DNA from 2 places in the Staphylococcus nepalensis genome. Region 2 is predicted to be linked to the other one. Evidence: riboswitches for the same ligand, from Rfam matches in the RefSeq annotation. Region 2 holds a riboswitch; the other holds the start of a gene.

Region 1 (9,142 bases), 270 kb from region 2:
GTACTAAACGTATTGATGCCTGCTTCTAAAAATTGATTAACTGCAAATTCCAATCCATAATGATAAGCATTGTTTTTTACAACTGCCATAAGTTGATTATTTTGAATTACTTTTAGCGCATTATTATAAAATCTTTCAGTGTCTACAGACCAAATTGCTGTCATTATGCTTCCACCTCGCCATAAGATTTTAAAATAGCTTCATAATAATCTGCAATCTTAATCAACATATATTCATTAAAGTTTAAATGAGCGGTATGCAACCCAGTTACATATCCTTTCGACACGTCTCGCACACCAACAAATACAAAATAACTTGGAGCAAGTTGACTATAAAAACTAAAATCTTCACCAAATAAATACGGTGTCGGTTTATCAATAATTGTAAAACCAGCATTTTCTAAGCCATGTTCAACATGCTTGCGTAGTTTTGGCGCATTATATGTAGGTGGATAGCCTTCTTCAAACTTCACTTCACAATCTACATTAAACAATAATTTGACACTTTCAGCAATCGTCTTCATTTGTTGTTTAACTGATTCTAAATCATTGATATCATAAGTTCTTATCGTACCTTCTAAATATCCGTTACTTGGCACTGTATTGATCGCTTCTCCAGCTACAAAGTGTCCCATATGCACAATATTTCTTTTTAATCCATTTAAATGGAATTGCTGTATTTGACCGACTTGACTTAATACATGTTGTAAGGCTTCTCCAGCTGAATAACCTTGCTCTTTATCCGCTACGTGGCTAGACAGGCCAGTTAAGTAAAAGCGATATTCGGTCGCACTTGCCGTAATTTCTTCATCTCGAATTACAACATGGCCTTCGTCTTCAAACGGCATAACATGGATACCAAACACTGCTTCTATAGGGTAATTTTCAAACGCACCTGCACGAATTAAACGGTTTGCGCCGCCGCCGGTTTCTTCAGCTGGTTGGAAAATAAAAACGATATTTTGAGGCAATGTCCCTTGATCTGCCATAGCTTTACATCGTTTAACAAATAACATTAACACAGTTGTATGTCCATCATGGCCGCACGCGTGCATCACATTATCAGTTAAACTTCGATAGGGAACATCATTTTCTTCAAAAATAGGTAACGCATCTATATCTGCGCGATAAGCAATTGTATGTTTTCCATTACCTGGAAGGTATGCAATTAATCCCGTATCAAGAGGGCGCTTATACTCAACGCTAAGATTATCTAAAAATGCTGCGATATAGTCTGTCGTTTCAAATTCTTGTAGGCTTAATTCTGGATGTTGATGCAAATGACGTCTATGTGTTGTTACAAATTCTAACTCATTCATTAAAATCAAATCCTTCTAGTTTATTAATTTGTTTAAACATAAAACTAAATCAACGTCTAAACTTTTATGTATAAAAAAGAGGAGGTTAGACGAACATCATAAATTGATATATACATATAAATTAATGCGTCTATCAATCATTAGATGTTATTTCGTCATAAACCTCCTATATAAATATTTTAATTTCAGCTTCTATTTATCATTTAAATCAATTATTAATCATTTAATTTTCTTAAAGCTGAAACAATTTCACGTTTTGAATCTTCTACTTCACTTGTTTGTTTAATGACTTTAGCTGGTGTGCCTGCAACTACCGAACCAGCTGGTACTTCTTGGGTCACAATTGCACCGGCTGCAACGATTGATCCTTTACCAACACGAACACCTTCCAAAATAACTGCATTCGCACCGATAAGCACATCATCTTCAATTATAACTGGTGAGGCACTTGGTGGTTCAATTACACCAGCTAATACTGCACCAGCACCAACATGAACATTTTTACCAGTAGTAGCACGACCACCAAGTGTAGCATTCATATCTACCATAGTACCTTCGCCAACAACTGCGCCAATATTGATAGTCGCACCCATCATAATAACTGCACCATCTTCAATAATAGCTTGTTCACGGATAAATGCACCGGGTTCTATACGTGCATTCGTATTTGTTAAGTCTTTCAATGGGATAGCTGAGTTACGACGATCCATTTCAATTTCTAATTCATCAATACTCGATTGATTATTTTCATAAAACTGTTTCCAATCATCCGCTTCACAAAAGATAACCTTTGAATCAGAACCGCCAAAAACTTTAAAACTTTCAGGGAAGGTTACATTGTCAAACTGCCCATTCACATGAACTTTAAGGGGTGTCGATTTCTTTGCATCACTTATATATTGAATAATCTCTTCTGCCGTTAAATGTTGTACCATAATTTAATTCTCTCCTTAGTGATTATAAATTATCAAATGTGTAAAAATCATTTGATTTATGAATTAATTTTTCTGCTGCGCCTATTGATCCATTAGCAAATATATCTTTTGATTGAGCACGATGCGTGATTTCAATTGTTTCATCCGTTCCCGCAAATAAAACATCATGTTGCCCCACAATAGTTCCACCTCGGACCGAATGTATACCAATTTCCTCTTGTGTACGTTTTGCATTTGTTTCATGTCTATCATACACAGGCGTCGTTTTATCGCGTAATGACTCGATCACATCATATAATTTCACTAATGTGCCACTAGGTGCATCTACTTTCTTATTGTGGTGTGCTTCTGTAAGTTCAATGTCGAAATCTTGAAGTAGTGGGACAGCCGCTTCTAAAATTTTAGTTAGCGCATGGACACCGTAACTCATATTCGCACTGAAAAATACTGGCATTTTACTGCTAAGTTCTTTTAATTTTTCAACGATTTCCTCTTTTTCCCCGGTTGTTGCAATTACCAATGGTAGTTTAAATTCATCATCTAATAATGGTAACAATAACTCTGGATTTGAGAAATCAATTGCAACATCTGCATCCTTAGCGTCTGAAATACGTTCAAAAATCGGGTAAGGATACGTTTTTGATGAATCACGTACAATTACACCTACGACTTCATGTCCCTTTTCTTCGGCTAATCTGGCCACGCGTTGATTCATGGCACCATAACCTATTAAAATGATTTTCATGCTTGGTCACCTGCTTTAAATTGTTCATATGCTTGTTCTAATGTTTCACGCTCAGCATCTTGTAATTTCACTAGCGGAAGGCGTACTTCATAATTACCAAAACCTTCAACTGCAGTGAGCGCCTTAATTGGAATAGGGTTAACATCAATTGCTAAAGCGTCTAATAATGTTTGAATAGGGTGAAATTGTACTTCAATATCTTCTCCCTTTTGCTTAGCATTATATAATGATTGGAATGCGTTTGGTATTACATTTGAAGCTACTGAAATAACACCGTGACCACCTTTATCAAAATAGTCAACGACATTATCGTCATTTCCACTATATAAAGCAAAATGATTTAGATCTAAACGTTTTTTTAGTTCGTCCATATATTCAAAATCATTAGTAGCGTCTTTTAAGGCTACAATATATTCATTATCACTCAAAGTTTCAACCGTTTCAGGATTAATCGTCATATTTGTACGTGATGGTACATTATATAAAATGACTGGTAATTTCACTGCATTAGCAATAGTAGTAAAGTGTTCAATTAAACCGCGTTGATTCGTTTTATTATAGTATGGCGTGATAAGCATAATACCATCTGCACCAATTTCTCTAGCACGTACTGAAGCTTGTATAGACTTTTCAGTATTGTTTGTACCTGTACCAGCAATAACTGGTACTTGGCCATTTACATAATTCACAACTACTTCTAAGACTTGGTCTTTTTCTTCGTCTGTTAACGTTGGATTCTCAGCTGTAGTGCCATTAACCACAATACATTTTGCATCGTTTTCTAATAAATATTTTAAATGTCTTCTCAGTGCATTTAAGTCTATTTCATTATGTGTAAATGGTGTTGTTAAAGCGACACCTACACCTTCAAATATATGTCCCATATTATTTTACTCCTTTCAAGCTCATAACTTGGTCAAGCACTTGTACTGCATTTAAAGCCGCGCCTTTCAATAAGTTGTCAGAAGTACACCAAACATGGAAAGTATTGTCTAATGAATCGTCGCGACGAATTCTACCAACAAATATCTCATCTTTACCTGTAGAGTGAATCGCTAATGGGTATTCATTCTGTTCTGGATTATCAATAAGTACTACACGTTGATCATTTTCAAAGAGTTGTTGAATTGCTTGTACTGAAGCTTCTTTTTCTAGCGTAACGCTCATATGCACACTGTGACTATCTTGAACAGGCACACGGACGCAAGTCGCTGTTACTTTTAAATCATCATCTTTTAAAATTTTTCTTGTTTCATCAATCATTTTTTGTTCTTCTTTTGTATACCCGTCTTCAAGAAAAGTATCAATATGTGGTAACACATTATTATAAATAGGATGCGGATATGCTTCTGGTTCTTTACCATTTGCACCTTCAGATAAATCTTGTCTTCCTTTAACTCCTGAACCTGAAACTGCTTGATAAGTTGTATATGCTACGCGTTGTAATCCAAATGCTTCTTGTAATAATTTCAAAGGTACAACAGATTGAATCGTTGAACAGTTTGGATTTGCTATAATTTTTCTATTTAAGATTGGCTCATTAACTTCAGGTACAATTAAATCAATATCTTCTACCATTCTCCAATGACTAGAGTTATCAATAACAATTGCACCAGCTTTTTCAAAAATAGGGGAGAAATGCGCACTTGTACTACCACCAGCGCTCATTAACACATAATCATAATGTTCTGTTGCAGCTTCTTCTGTTAATTCTCTAACTGTATATGTGCTGCCTTGAAATTCAATTTTCTCACCAGCAGAACGCGCAGATGAAAATAGTACTAATTCATCAAATGAAATGCCTTTGCGATTGATTGTTTCTAACATTTTTCTTCCTACTAAACCAGTTGCGCCCGCGATTGCTAATTTTGTCATATCTCATACACTCCATTTTCATTATTTTATTAAAATTAATTATATTAAGAAAATTCAGATATCAAATGTTTCGTATAGTGCTTGAACGGCACGTTCACCATTTTCAGAATCTATAACACATGAAATACTAATTTCTGATGTTGTCGTTTGATAAAAGGTAATACCGTTTTCGATCAGTGTGATAAACGCTTTTGAAGCAACACCAGACATATCACGCATACCAGAACCAATTAATGAAAGTTTAACGTATGCTTCATTAATCTTGAAGTCTAACGCATTAAATTTTTCTTTTAATGATTCTAAAATACGTGTGATTTGAATTGCATCTGTGTCTTTAATCGTAAACGACATTTGCAATCCTTCCAAATTTATTATTTGAGAAATCATATCAACATTAACAGATTCATTCTCTAAATGATTAAATAAATCTGTTAATAGTCTGTTATCTGGCAGGGGATGGCTAATAGTAACGTGCATCATATGTGTATCTAAGGCAACACCCGTAACTGCTTTTTTTTCTAATAATTCTGCTTGTGACATAATCCATGTTCCTTTCACATTTGATAAAGTTCTTCCTAAATATAGGGGGATATTATAATTGTTTGCTAGTTCAACACTTCTTGTTTCAAGTACACCAGCACCTAAAGCACTCATTTCCATCATTTCTTCATACGAAACGTATTCAAGTCGCCTTGCGTCTCTGTAGACTCTAGGATCAGTAGCGTATACGCCGTCTACGTCTGTATATATTTCACAGGTTGTTTGATTACTAGCAGCTAAAGCGACAGCCGTGGTATCTGATCCCCCGCGACCTAATGTCGTTACTTCAAACTCATCATTGATACCTTGGAACCCTGCGATTACTAATACATCATTACTTTCAAAAGCATGTTCAAATGTGATGGGATCAATTTCTGCAATACGACTTTTTAAATGATGGCCAACTGTTTTAATACCAGCTTGGTAACCTGTCATCGCTTTAGCATTGACGCCAATATCATTTAATACCATTGATAAATATGATACGGTTTGCTGTTCACCAGTAGTTAGTAACAATGCGAGTTCTTGATCTTTTGGTGTAGTTGTAAGCGTTGAAACATTAGCCATGAGTTCATCAGTGGTTTTACCCATTGCGCTAACTACAACAATGAGTTGTTCACCATTTTCAACTCTCGTTTGTAACATTCCGGCTATATTTTTTATTTTTGTAAAATCACTTACCGAAGAACCTCCAAATTTCAAAACACTTCTTCCCAATTCTATATCCTCCTCATTTAATAGGGGAGAATCACAATGATATAAAAAAGAACAAGTCCGGAATGCGAACCTGTTCTATAATTTATATACAAGTGATGCACTCCATTATTTTAAAATAATGACAGACTCTTAGCTCTTAACCATAAAGTCCAACTTGTTATAAGCTGCTATTATAACTGTTTCGGCATCTCACCCTTTCAAAATTAGCTGCTAGCAGACAGGTTCTTCTAAAATTTACTAATGATTGATGCGCCTCATCAAAACTTATTTAATTTTTGTTTATGACTCATATTATACATACGGTTATATGTACTGTAAACCGCTTTTACAAAGTTTTTATAATTTACTGAAAAATTAAACTATTTTACACACGTTTTACTTTATAAGTGTAAATGTATCTATTTTTTAATATGAAGTTTTTATACGTTAATAATATAAAGATTAAGCAAAAACTTAAAATTCCTCATATACAGCAGGATCTTGGTCTTTACGTCTACCATCTTCTCGCGTAAGCGTATCTATTTTCTCTAAATCATCGCTATCTAAATAAAAATCAAAAATATCAATATTTTGAAATTGTCTGGCTACCGAGGTAGATTTTGGAATAGGGACCACGCCGTTTTGTATATGCCATTTTAATATAACCTGAGGTATAGTTTTATTATGTTTATCAGCAATTTCGGTAATCTTTTCATCATTGATAACATTCGACGCACGGCCCAACGGACTCCACGCTTGAGTGACAATGCCTTTTGATGCATTATACTTAACCATTTCTCGTTGATTGAAATAAGGATGTAACTCAATTTGATTTATGACTGGTAAAACGCCAGTTTCCTTTTCTAGTGTTTCAATATGTTCAGGTAAAAAGTTACAGACACCAATTGATTTGACTAAACCAGCTTTTTGGGCATCAATCATAGCTTGCCAAGCTTCAATATATTTACCTTGTTTCGGATTTGGCCAATGGATTAAATATAAATCCAAATACTCGACGCCCAAACGGTATATTGACTCCTGTATTGCAGTAAGCGAAGCATCATAATCTTGATAACGACCTGGTAATTTGGAAGTTATAATGATTTGATCTCGCGGTACATTACTCATTTCAATAGCCTTACCAACAGTGCCTTCATTTTCATAATTATATGCTGTATCTAATAAACGGTAACCTTGGTCTAACGCACTTACAATCGCATGCGCGCCTTGCATACCGTTCAGTTTATATGTACCGAAACCTATTTGAGGAATAATTTGCCCATCAAGCATATTTAACTGTTCCATTTATAAATACCTCCATCATTGTATAGTTATTTTGAATTATATAATTCAAAATAACTTATTCATAGTAATCAGCCTGAGCATAGAAGCTTATCTTGCATCATAAAACATAAAAGGGGAGGGTGTTTGCGTTTTTCCAAGCAGCGTTTATTGGCGCTCTCGTTAAAATGGATAGTAAAAATACAAAAAACAAGGATATTGCATAAGCACTATTAGGTTTAAGTCAATTACTTGAAGTAAGGACTATGTATAAGTGTTAGTAAATTCAAAAGAAGGCTTATAATGTCTAATCATCTTCATAAATTGAATGAAGTCGTAGCTCTCTGAAGCGTTGACGCTTTACAAGTTCAATTCAAATAGCTATTGCCAATATGATATTAAATAGGCTGAAATATCAATAGATATCTCAGCCTCTAATCTTTATAAACGCTATTTATTATTTACTTAAAACGCCTGTTTCTTGTAGATAAGCTTCATATGAGATTTCTTTAGACAATCCACCAGCAGGGTTTAAGTCAATCACACGGTTAGCAATTGTATTGATAAACTCAAAGTCATAAGATGTGAATATCATAGAACCTTTGAAATTTTTCAAACCATCATTTACCGCTGTAATACTTTCTAAGTCTAAGTGGTTAGTAGGCTCATCGAGCAATAACACGTTAGCACTTGATAACATCATTTTACTTAACATGCAGCGCACTTTTTCGCCACCTGATAAAACACTCGCTTTTTTCTTAACTTCTTCACCGCTAAATAACATGCGTCCTAAAAAGCCACGTAGGAATGTTTCAGTTTGTTCGTCTTCAGGCGCATATTGACGTAACCAGTCAACAAGATTCATGTCTACACCTTCGAAGTATTCAGAATTATCTTTAGGGAAATAACTACGTGAAGTCGTCACTCCCCATTTAACTGTACCTTCATCTGGTTCCATTTCACCAGCTAAGATTTTAAGCAACGTTGTTTTAGCAAATTCACTATCACCAATTAATACGGCTTTATCATTAGGGTACATTGTAAATGAAATGTTATCTAACACTTTTACACCGTCAATTGTTTTCGATACATTCTCAACAAACAATAAATCATTACCAATTTCACGTTCCGGCGTAAATTTTACGTATGGATAACGACGTGAGGAAGGTTGAATATCATCTAGTTCAATTTTTTCTAATTGTTTTTTACGACTTGTTGCTTGTTTAGATTTAGATGCGTTCGCAGAGAAACGAGCAACGAAATCTTGCAATTCTTTAATTTTTTCTTCTTTTTTCTTGTTTTGTTCTTGAGCCATTCTCATAGCTAATTGACTTGATTGATACCAAAAATCATAGTTACCAACGTAAACTTTTATTTTTCCATAATCTAAGTCAGCAATATGCGTACACACATTATTTAAGAAGTGTCTATCGTGTGATACTACGATAACTGTATTTTCAAAGTTGATTAAGAAATCTTCTAACCAACTAATAGCTGGAATATCTAAACCGTTTGTAGGCTCATCAAGTAGAAGGACGTCTGGCTTACCAAATAAACTTTGGGCCAAAAGGACTTTTACTTTTTGATTGTTTTCTAATTCAGACATCTTTTTATCTTGTAAATCTGCAGAGACGCCTAAACCAGATAGCAGGGAGCCCGCGTCTGCTTCAGCGTTCCAACCATCCATTTCAGCAAATTCGCCTTCTAATTCCGCTGCTCTAATTCCGTCTTCATCACTGAAATCTGGTTTCA
Region 2 (9,142 bases):
TACATAAATAATGCCTTTTTCTGCTTTATCTACATCAAAATCAGCTGCTTGAATTAAGCGTAGCAGAATATTTTCAACATCGTCACCTACATACCCGGCTTCAGTTAGACTCGTAGCGTCTGCAATCGCAAAAGGTACGTTTAAAGTTTTAGCTAGTGTTTGAGCTAGAAGCGTTTTACCGCTACCTGTTGGTCCGATTAATGCAATATTACTTTTTTGTAATTCAACATCATCTTCGTTTGGACCTAAATTTTGAACACGTTTATAATGATTGTACACTGCAACTGCTAGAGACTTTTTAGCTTTTTCTTGGCCGATAACATAATCATTTAATTGGTCCATAATTTCTTTAGGAGTTGGTAATTCTGTTAGCCCCTCAGATTCTGACTGAGCTAATTCTTCTTCAACTATTTCTGAGCATAGCTCAATACATTCATTACAAATGTATACGCCACTTCCTGCAACCAACTTCTTAACTTGATCTTGGTCTTTACCACAGAAAGAGCATTTTAAATTTTCTTCATCTTCATTGAATTTGAACATTCTATTTACACCCCTATTCCCTAAAGACTATACTAGATAGCATTTTAATATGCAACTTGAAGAAAACTCAAGTTTTTTGCACAAAACATTGTAGCAGACACATTGTTCAAATGCATCTGCTACTAATTTACAATATTAAACAACTAATCTATATTCCTACAAACAATATGCTTGAGAAATGTTTAGTTACGCTTCTGAGTCATCTTTAGATGGTTCTACTAATTTTGCTTCTTCAACTAATAAATCGATTACTTTTTGGATACGCACATCATTTTTCACAATGTCAGTATTTCCAAGTGTTTGTTTAATATCTTCAACTGAGATATTAAATTGTTCACTCATTTTTTCTAATTCTTTATCGATATCAGCGTCAGTTACTTCTACTTCTTCTGCATCAGCAATCGCAGTTAAAGTTAAGTTTGTTTTAACGCGTTCTTCTGCGTCGTCTTTCATTTGTTCTCTTAACTGTGACTCATCTTGTCCAGAAATTTGGAAGTAAGTTTCTAAATTAAGACCTTGTTGTTGCATACGTTGTCCAAATTCTTGAACCATACGGTCTAATTCAGTTTTAATCATAGCTTCTGGAATATTAATTGTTGTGTTATTAGTTGCTTTATTGATAGCTTCCTCTTTTTGAGTGTTCTCAGCTTCAGTTGCTTTTTGTTCAGCTAAACGTTTACGTAAATTGTCTTTGTATTCGTCTACTGAGTTAGCTTCTGCATCTAATTCATTCGCAATTTCATCATTTAATTCTGGAACATCTTTATATTTGATTTCATTTACTTTTGTTTTAAAAGTAGCTTCTTTTCCAGCTAATTCTTCAGCGTGGTATTCTTCTGGGAAAGTTACGGTAACATCTTTTTCTTCGCCAGCTTTCACGCCTACTAATTGTTCTTCGAAGCCTGGAATGAATGAACCTGAACCAATTTCAAGGTCATAACCTTCAGCTTGTCCACCTTCAAATTGTTCACCATCGACATAACCATCAAAGTCGATATTGACAGTATCACCGTTTTCAACTGCGCCGTCTTCTTTAACAACCATTTCTGCTAAATGACCAAGTTGATGATCGATTGATTCTTGTAATTCTTCTTCTGTTAATTCAGTATTTTGTTTTTCAACTTCTAAACCTTTGTACTCACCTAATTCTACTTCAGGTTCAACTACAACATTTGCTTCAAATGTCATATCTTCACCTTTTTCAATTGATGTCACGTTAATTTCTGGTTGATCAACTGGTTTGATTCCAGCTTCGTCAATAGCTTCACCGTAAGCTTCTGGTAATAAGATATCAACTGCATCTTGATACAATGCTTCTACACCAAAACGTTGTTCAAAAATTTGGCGAGGTACTTTCCCTTTACGGAAACCTGGCACATTAATTTGTTTAACCACTTTTTTGAAAGCTTGATCAATTGCTTTGTCTACTTTTTCTGCTGGAACAGTAACAGATAAAACGCCTTCGTTACCTTCCTTTTTTTCCCAAGTTGCTGTCATGTATAAAAACCTCCATGATTATCCTATTTTATTTTTTCAACTTCATTATTATAGCACACGTCAAAGCTCGACACAAATTATGAACTTTATATGAATAATCAATGAAAAATTGAAACTTATTTTACTTTTATATTTCCTTTTTAACGTTTACCCATGAATCAAATAAGTTAAATATAAAATCCACTATTTTTCTTTATCTAAAGAAACGATAAATGTAATAACATGGTTTGTTTCATCTAATATTTCTAAGCCTACCATAGATTTAAAGTAGTTACTATACGCTTCTACCCAAGCATCTTTGGTTGCAATGTTTTCAATATTTATTGGATAAAGTAAAATGGCATGATTGTTCAATAAGTGAAGCGCTTCTTCAATAAGTTGCGCTGCGTCATCCTCAATATTTTTCAAAACATTTGGAATAACATCAGTCTTAAACGTCGTGTGTTCCAACCCTTCAAGTTGGTATGGTATCACATCAACTTCAAATCCAAATTTATGGATGTGAATTGTTGATTCGCATTCAGCAAACCGTAAATATTCTAACATAATACTTACAACGTTTGGTGCTAAATGTCCGTCATTTAATAAATGCATAACTGTTTCTTGGTAACGATATTGACTATAATCAATTAACGATAAAATTGTATTAACTTGTTCCCTTAACGTTAAAGCATCAAAATTTTGTAGCATTTGTGCTGCCCGTGTATTATGCTTATCTATTTGACTCAAAGCATATTCTTTAATAGGAAAAAGTTCCATTCTTGTCTTATGGTCATTTACTTCATCGATAATTTGGTTGATGATTTCGACAACTTCAAAATATTGACCCAAACCATTTAAGCTTTGTACATAATAGATGATTAAATCATCGTAATTTGAAATGCCTTGTTTTAATAAAATGATCGCTTCTTCACGTAACTCTAAGTAATGTTCCATCTTATAAAGCATAGCACATTTCAACAGAGCCATTTGTTCATCAAGTTCAAACTGTGCTTCTAGTGACTCAAACAGATTATACATTGTTTCAAAGTCATGCTTATTATATGATTGCTTTATTTCTCTAATCAATTTATCTTTTGAGCGTGGAAATGGAATAATATCAGACATTGATCAACACCTCTATTGTATTGCCTGTAATATGAGTGCACTCCATGTTTCAAAATCATCATATTGCTCTATCTTATTATGATTTACCCATTTGATTTTTAAAGTGTCTGTTTCTTTAGCCTCTACATCATTACTATCGACTTTAATTTTAAAGACAACACCCAAGTGGACTTCACCAACTTCATTTGTATCATCATTGATAAAACCTATGTATGCTAAATTTTGAGATTTATGCTCTGGTAAACCTACTTCTTCATCTAATTCTCTTTGAGCATTTACTCTGAGCACTTCGTTAATAGATTCAGCGCCTTTAACATCATTCATATGACCACCAACGCCAATAGAAGATTGGCCATGCAAACGAGATTCTCCACCGCCAGAAAGACGTTCATAAACTAAAATTTCATCGTGCTCGTTTTCTAAGATACAATATGAAATAAGTTGTTTGTAACTTGGATCTTCTTCCATGTCACCACGACGTTTAATTTCATATTTAGAAAGTGTTTCAAAAATGTCTTGACCTTTATTAGAATTTTTATCTAAAAAACCATTAAATTGATTATTTTCGTTATCAAATAAAACTTTTCTTGGTACTACTGTAATCATTTCATCAAATTTAGACATTGGTTTCTCCTTCATATGTGACTTCCTTGTCATTTTATCAAATCATTTACATATCTCAAAATGATACTACAGTTAATAAGGTACAGACAGAAATACAAAATTTCAATACCTCGAGATCTCCCACAAAACGTTTCTGCCTATGAGACAAAACACAAGCGTAGAAGCATTTTCATACACAATGGCATGTTCCAATCATTATATATAAACGATTCGTTTCCATAAGCAGAAGATGTCAACTAAAACGCATGCACAAGCTTTACTTTAAAAGGCGTCGTTCTCTAAACATTTGATACTCATATGTTTCATCTACATAATCATTGCTGACACCACATAAAACAGAGCGAGATAGAAATCACATTTTGCTAAAATGATTTATCTAACTCGCTCCGATAAGATGGTTATAAAAAAGTATACAAGCTTGATATTAAATACATTTTCATTTTAGTTATTTATATTGTCTATATATCATTTAAGGCCAAGACATTACATATGTCTTAGCCTCTTTTAACTTAAAAATTATTTTAAAGCGTCTTTAGCTTTAGCAACTAATTCAGCAAAAGCTTTTTCATCTGAAATAGCAATCTCAGAAAGCATTTTACGGTTAACATCAATACCAGCTTGTTTTAAGCCATTCATTAATCTTGAATAACTCATATCGTGTTGACGTGCAGCTGCGTTGATACGTGTAATCCATAATTTACGGAAATTACGTTTTCTTTGACGACGATCACGGAAAGCGTATTGTCCTGATTTCATAACTTGTTGTTTTGCAACTTTATATAATGTGTGTTTAGCACCGAAGTAACCTTTAGCTAATTTAATCGTTTTTTTACGACGCGCTCTTGTTACCGTTCCACCTTTAACTCGTGGCATAATAAATTCCTCCTCAAAATGTGTACATTCTTAATTTTTCGTTGTTTCTTATAGCTATATCATCAATTATTTTTTATAAGTTAATAATTGTTTTACACGTTTCATGTCTGATTTGTGTACTAATGAAGCTTTACGTAATTTACGTTTTTGTTTAGTAGTTTTGTGTGCAAACATATGTGAAGTGAAAGCTCTTGAACGTTTTAATTGACCTGAAGCAGTTCTTTTAACACGTTTAGCAGCTCCACGGTGTGTTTTCATTTTAGGCATGATTCATTTCCTCCTGTATTATCAAATATTATTTTTCATTTATTGGGTTAAGCATAATGAACATTTGACGTCCATCCATTTTAGGTTTTTGCCCAATAGTTGCAATATCTTTGCATTCTTCAGCAAATTTTTCTAAAACACGTTGTCCAATCTCTTTATGCGTAATCGCACGACCTCTGAAACGAATTGAAACTTTACATTTGTCGCCTTTTTCTAAGAATTTACGTCCGTTTTTCAATTTAGTTTGGAAATCATGTTCCTCAATTGTTGGACTTAAACGAATTTCTTTAAGGTTAATTGTTTTTTGTTTCTTCTTCATTTCTTTTTCTTTTTTCTGTTGTTCGAATTTATATTTTCCATAATCCATTATTCTTGCAACAGGTGGTTTAGCATTTGGAGCCATTATGACTAAATCTAAACCAACTCGTTCAGCCATTTCTAAGGCTTCAGATTTCGATTTAACACCGATTTGTTCTCCATCTTGCCCTATTAAACGTAATTCTTTTGCGCGAATCTTTTCGTTAACTTGAGTCTGATCTTTTGCTATGGTTGACACCTCCAAGATTTTTACGAAATTATCCCAAGCAAAAAGAGCGAGTATATAATATACCCGCTCTTCTCTACACATGATCTTTCCATGTATATATAGACCTGCCAACTGCATTCAGCGTCGCTACAGGTGAGAAGCGGGAGCTTCTACTTGGTTCGTTTCGTATTCAACATTACCTATCTTAGCAACAATACTGATATAAGTCAATACTTTGTTTGAATATTATTTTATTTCATCCATATCCACGTCTTGGCGAAGGTTCACTTTTTCTAATGGTACAATTTTAGTTTTATAGCGTACTTTATGATAAATAAAGAATGCTAGGAATACTGGGATACCCATGTAAGTAATAATAAAGCGATTCAAATTAAAGTCGCCCGTTTGTATAAAATCGACGTCTTGGCCAATGATTACAAGCACACATAGTACGCCTGCGAAAATCGGGCCAAATGGGAATAATTTAGCTTTATATTTCAATTTAGATTTATCATAATTCTGTTTATCAAACGCTTTTCTAAACCTATAATGGCTGACCGCGATACCTACCCAAGCTATAAAACCAGTCATACCACTTGCTGCAACGATGTATTCATACGCATCGCCACTTAAATGTTGTAAAACAAATATGCCAATCACAATGATTGCTGTTGCGATAAGTGATACATAAGGTACACCGCTTTTATTTGTTTTACCAAATATAGGGTATGCTAATTTATCTTTACTCATCGAATATAACATTCTAGTAGAAGCGTACATACCTGAGTTACCCGCTGATAGCACCGAAGTTAAGATGACCGCATTCATAAACGATGCCGCAAATGCTAAACCAGCGTTTTGAAATACAAGCGTAAATGGCGAAGTTGCAATATCATCACCGCCACCCATCAATGATGGGCTATCGTACGGAATCAACATACCAATTACAAAAATAGCTAATATATAGAAAATCAATATTCTCCAAAATACTTGTTTAATGGCTTTTGGCACAGCACGTTCAGGATTTTCAGATTCACCCGCTGTAATACCAATCAATTCAGTGCCTTGGAACGAGAACCCTGCAACTAAGAATACACCTAAAATAGTTAGCAGACTGCCACCCAATCCATCTCCAAGTATTGGGCCGCCACCATTAGTAAATGTATCGAAGCCAACAAATTCTCCGCCCATAATACCTAAGATGGTTAGTAATCCTATTGCGATAAAGATAATAACTGTTACAACTTTAATTAATGCAAACCAGTACTCGCTTTCACCATATACTCTAACTGATAATGCATTGAGTCCGAATATAATGATTAAAAATAGACAGCTCCAACTCCATGCTGGGATACCTGATAATGGCGTCCAATATTGAATAACTTGGGCTGCAATTGTAACATCAGCTGCAACTGTTATTACCCAGTTAAACCAATAATTCCAACCTAGTGCAAACCCTAATGATGGATCAACAAAGCGTGTCGCATACGTACTGAATGACCCAGATACGGGTAGGTAAGTAGCCATTTCTCCTAATGATGTCATAAGGAAAAACACCATTGCTCCAATAATTGCGTATGCAAGCAATGCGCCTAAAGCGCCTGCATCATGAATTGCGCCACCAGAAGTCATAAACAATCCAGTCCCAATACAACCCCCAATTGCTATCATGGATATATGACGATCTTTCAATCCCCTTTTTACTCCATTATTCTGAATTTCTTCTTTTGCCATAGATGCTCCCTTTCTTTTAAACTTAGAGGTTAACTTACTAATATAATTAAAAACGCAAACTTATAGTAAGTAGTGATATTACCGCTAGAATAATCATGTCGTTTACACAATTTGTCGTAAATTTTTCCCGTATTTGTATGAATGATAATCTTTAACCTAAAATAAAATGGTTGCATACCTATTAGATATGCAACCATTTTAATAATAGCATTTATATAGGTAGCACATCACATATGTGACAGTCCAGTTTCTTTCGATAACTGACCCAACCAACAGCGCATCTGGTCACTGTTGGTTTCGGCGTCTTCACCTTTCACAAATCCTACATATGCCCCAAATAGCTACCGGACTGTTACTGATTAAAAACGCAACCTCTAACTCAAATTCAATATTTTTTATTTCACTAACTTGTAATATACATGATTTCAATAAGAGTTTCAAGACTATCTTTGTTTTTTAAGTCTAATCTCGTCTACAAGTTCCCAAATAAATGTTTCTTTTTCAACAGTTTCTTGATCTTTTGAACCGTATTTTCTTACGTTGACTTCATTGTTCTCAACTTCTTTGTCACCAACTACAAGTTGGTAAGGGATTTTTTGCATTTGAGCTTCTCTTATTTTATACCCCATTTTTTCATTGCGATCATCGATTTCTACTCTCACACCCTGTGATTTAAGCTCATCTTGCAGTTGTCTAGCATAATCATAATGCAAATCTACATTAACTGGTATAATTTCGACTTGTTTTGGTGCCAACCAAGTTGGAAATGCACCTTTCGTTTCTTCAGTTAAGAATGCAACAAAACGTTCCATTGTTGAAACAACGCCACGGTGAATGACAACAGGTCTATGTTGTTCGCCATCTTTACCTATATAAGACAATTCAAATTTTTCAGGAAGTAAAAAGTCTAATTGTGCTGTAGATAATGTTTCTTCTTTACCCATAGCAGTTTGAACTTGAACGTCTAATTTCGGACCATAGAATGCAGCTTCCCCAATGGCTTCTTCATAATCTAAACCAAGTTCATCAACCGCTTCTTTCAACATACTTTCAGCTTTGTTCCACATTTCATCATCATCAAAATATTTTTCTTTATCTTCTGGATCTCTATAACTTAAACGGAAGCTATAATTTTCGAAACCAAAATCCTGATAAACATCAATGATTAAATTAACAACGCGTTTGAATTCTTCTTTAATTTGGTCTGGTCTTACAAAAATATGTGCATCATTCAATGTCATACCTCTCACACGTTGCAAACCAGATACTGCGCCACTTGCTTCATAGCGATGCATTGTGCCTAATTCTGCAATTCTAATTGGTAGTTCACGGTAAGAATGAGGTTTATTTGCATAAATCATCATATGGTGCGGACAGTTCATTGGTCTTAAGACCATTTCTTCATTCTCATCTAATTTCATAGTTGGGAACATATCTTCCTGATAGTGGTCCCAGTGGCCTGATGTTTTATATAAATCCACATTTGCCATTACTGGAGTGTAAACATGATCATAACCCATGCTTACTTCTTTATCCACGATATATCGTTCAATTTCACGACGAATTGTTGCTCCGTTTGGCAACCACAATGGTAGACCTGCACCTACTAATTGGTTGTTCGAGAATAATTCTAATTCTTTACCAATTTTACGGTGGTCACGTTCTTTACGTTCTTCAAGCATTTTTAAATGTGCTTTTAAATCTTTTTTATCAAAGAATGCAGTACCGTATATACGTTGTAGCATTTTATTATCACTATCGCCACGCCAATAAGCACCTGCAGTTGATAATAATTTAAACTCTTTAATTTTTGACGTTGAAGGTACATGGACACCGCGACAAAGATCAGTAAATTCGCCTTGTGAATACAAAGTAACATTTTCATCTGATGGGATTGCATCGATTAACTCTAACTTATACGGATCGTCAGCAAAAAATGTCTTCGCTTCATCTCTTGAAACTACTTTACGT

What was found. Region 2 has a riboswitch for lysine ahead of BJG89_RS06410 (amino acid permease). Riboswitches for the same ligand answer to the same signal wherever they lie in the genome.
Region 1: it holds a riboswitch for lysine, as region 2 does, so the genes downstream of both, BJG89_RS07765 (aspartate kinase) here and BJG89_RS06410 (amino acid permease) in region 2, are expected to answer to the same signal.

Annotation. Positions count from the first base shown of each region.
Region 1 is NZ_CP017466.1:1,630,479-1,639,620, forward strand. Features, by position in the region: gene BJG89_RS07735 (alanine racemase) at 1-164, opposite strand, end outside; gene BJG89_RS07740 (amidohydrolase) at 164-1,318, opposite strand; gene dapD (2,3,4,5-tetrahydropyridine-2,6-dicarboxylate N-acetyltransferase) at 1,534-2,253, opposite strand; gene dapB (4-hydroxy-tetrahydrodipicolinate reductase) at 2,276-2,998, opposite strand; gene dapA (4-hydroxy-tetrahydrodipicolinate synthase) at 2,995-3,882, opposite strand; gene BJG89_RS07760 (aspartate-semialdehyde dehydrogenase) at 3,884-4,873, opposite strand; gene BJG89_RS07765 (aspartate kinase) at 4,928-6,130, opposite strand; lysine riboswitch at 6,218-6,396, opposite strand; gene BJG89_RS07770 (aldo/keto reductase) at 6,584-7,414, opposite strand; gene BJG89_RS07775 (ABC-F family ATP-binding cassette domain-containing protein) at 7,848-9,142, opposite strand, start outside.
Region 2 is NZ_CP017466.1:1,363,148-1,372,289, reverse strand. Features, by position in the region: gene clpX (ATP-dependent Clp protease ATP-binding subunit ClpX) at 1-543, opposite strand, end outside; gene tig (trigger factor) at 730-2,040, opposite strand; gene BJG89_RS06435 (hypothetical protein) at 2,224-3,147, opposite strand; gene BJG89_RS06430 (NUDIX domain-containing protein) at 3,160-3,771, opposite strand; gene rplT (50S ribosomal protein L20) at 4,288-4,644, opposite strand; gene rpmI (50S ribosomal protein L35) at 4,711-4,911, opposite strand; gene infC (translation initiation factor IF-3) at 4,940-5,467, opposite strand; ribosomal protein L20 leader region at 5,491-5,619, opposite strand; gene BJG89_RS06410 (amino acid permease) at 5,684-7,171, opposite strand; lysine riboswitch at 7,384-7,556, opposite strand; gene thrS (threonine--tRNA ligase) at 7,615-9,142, opposite strand, start outside.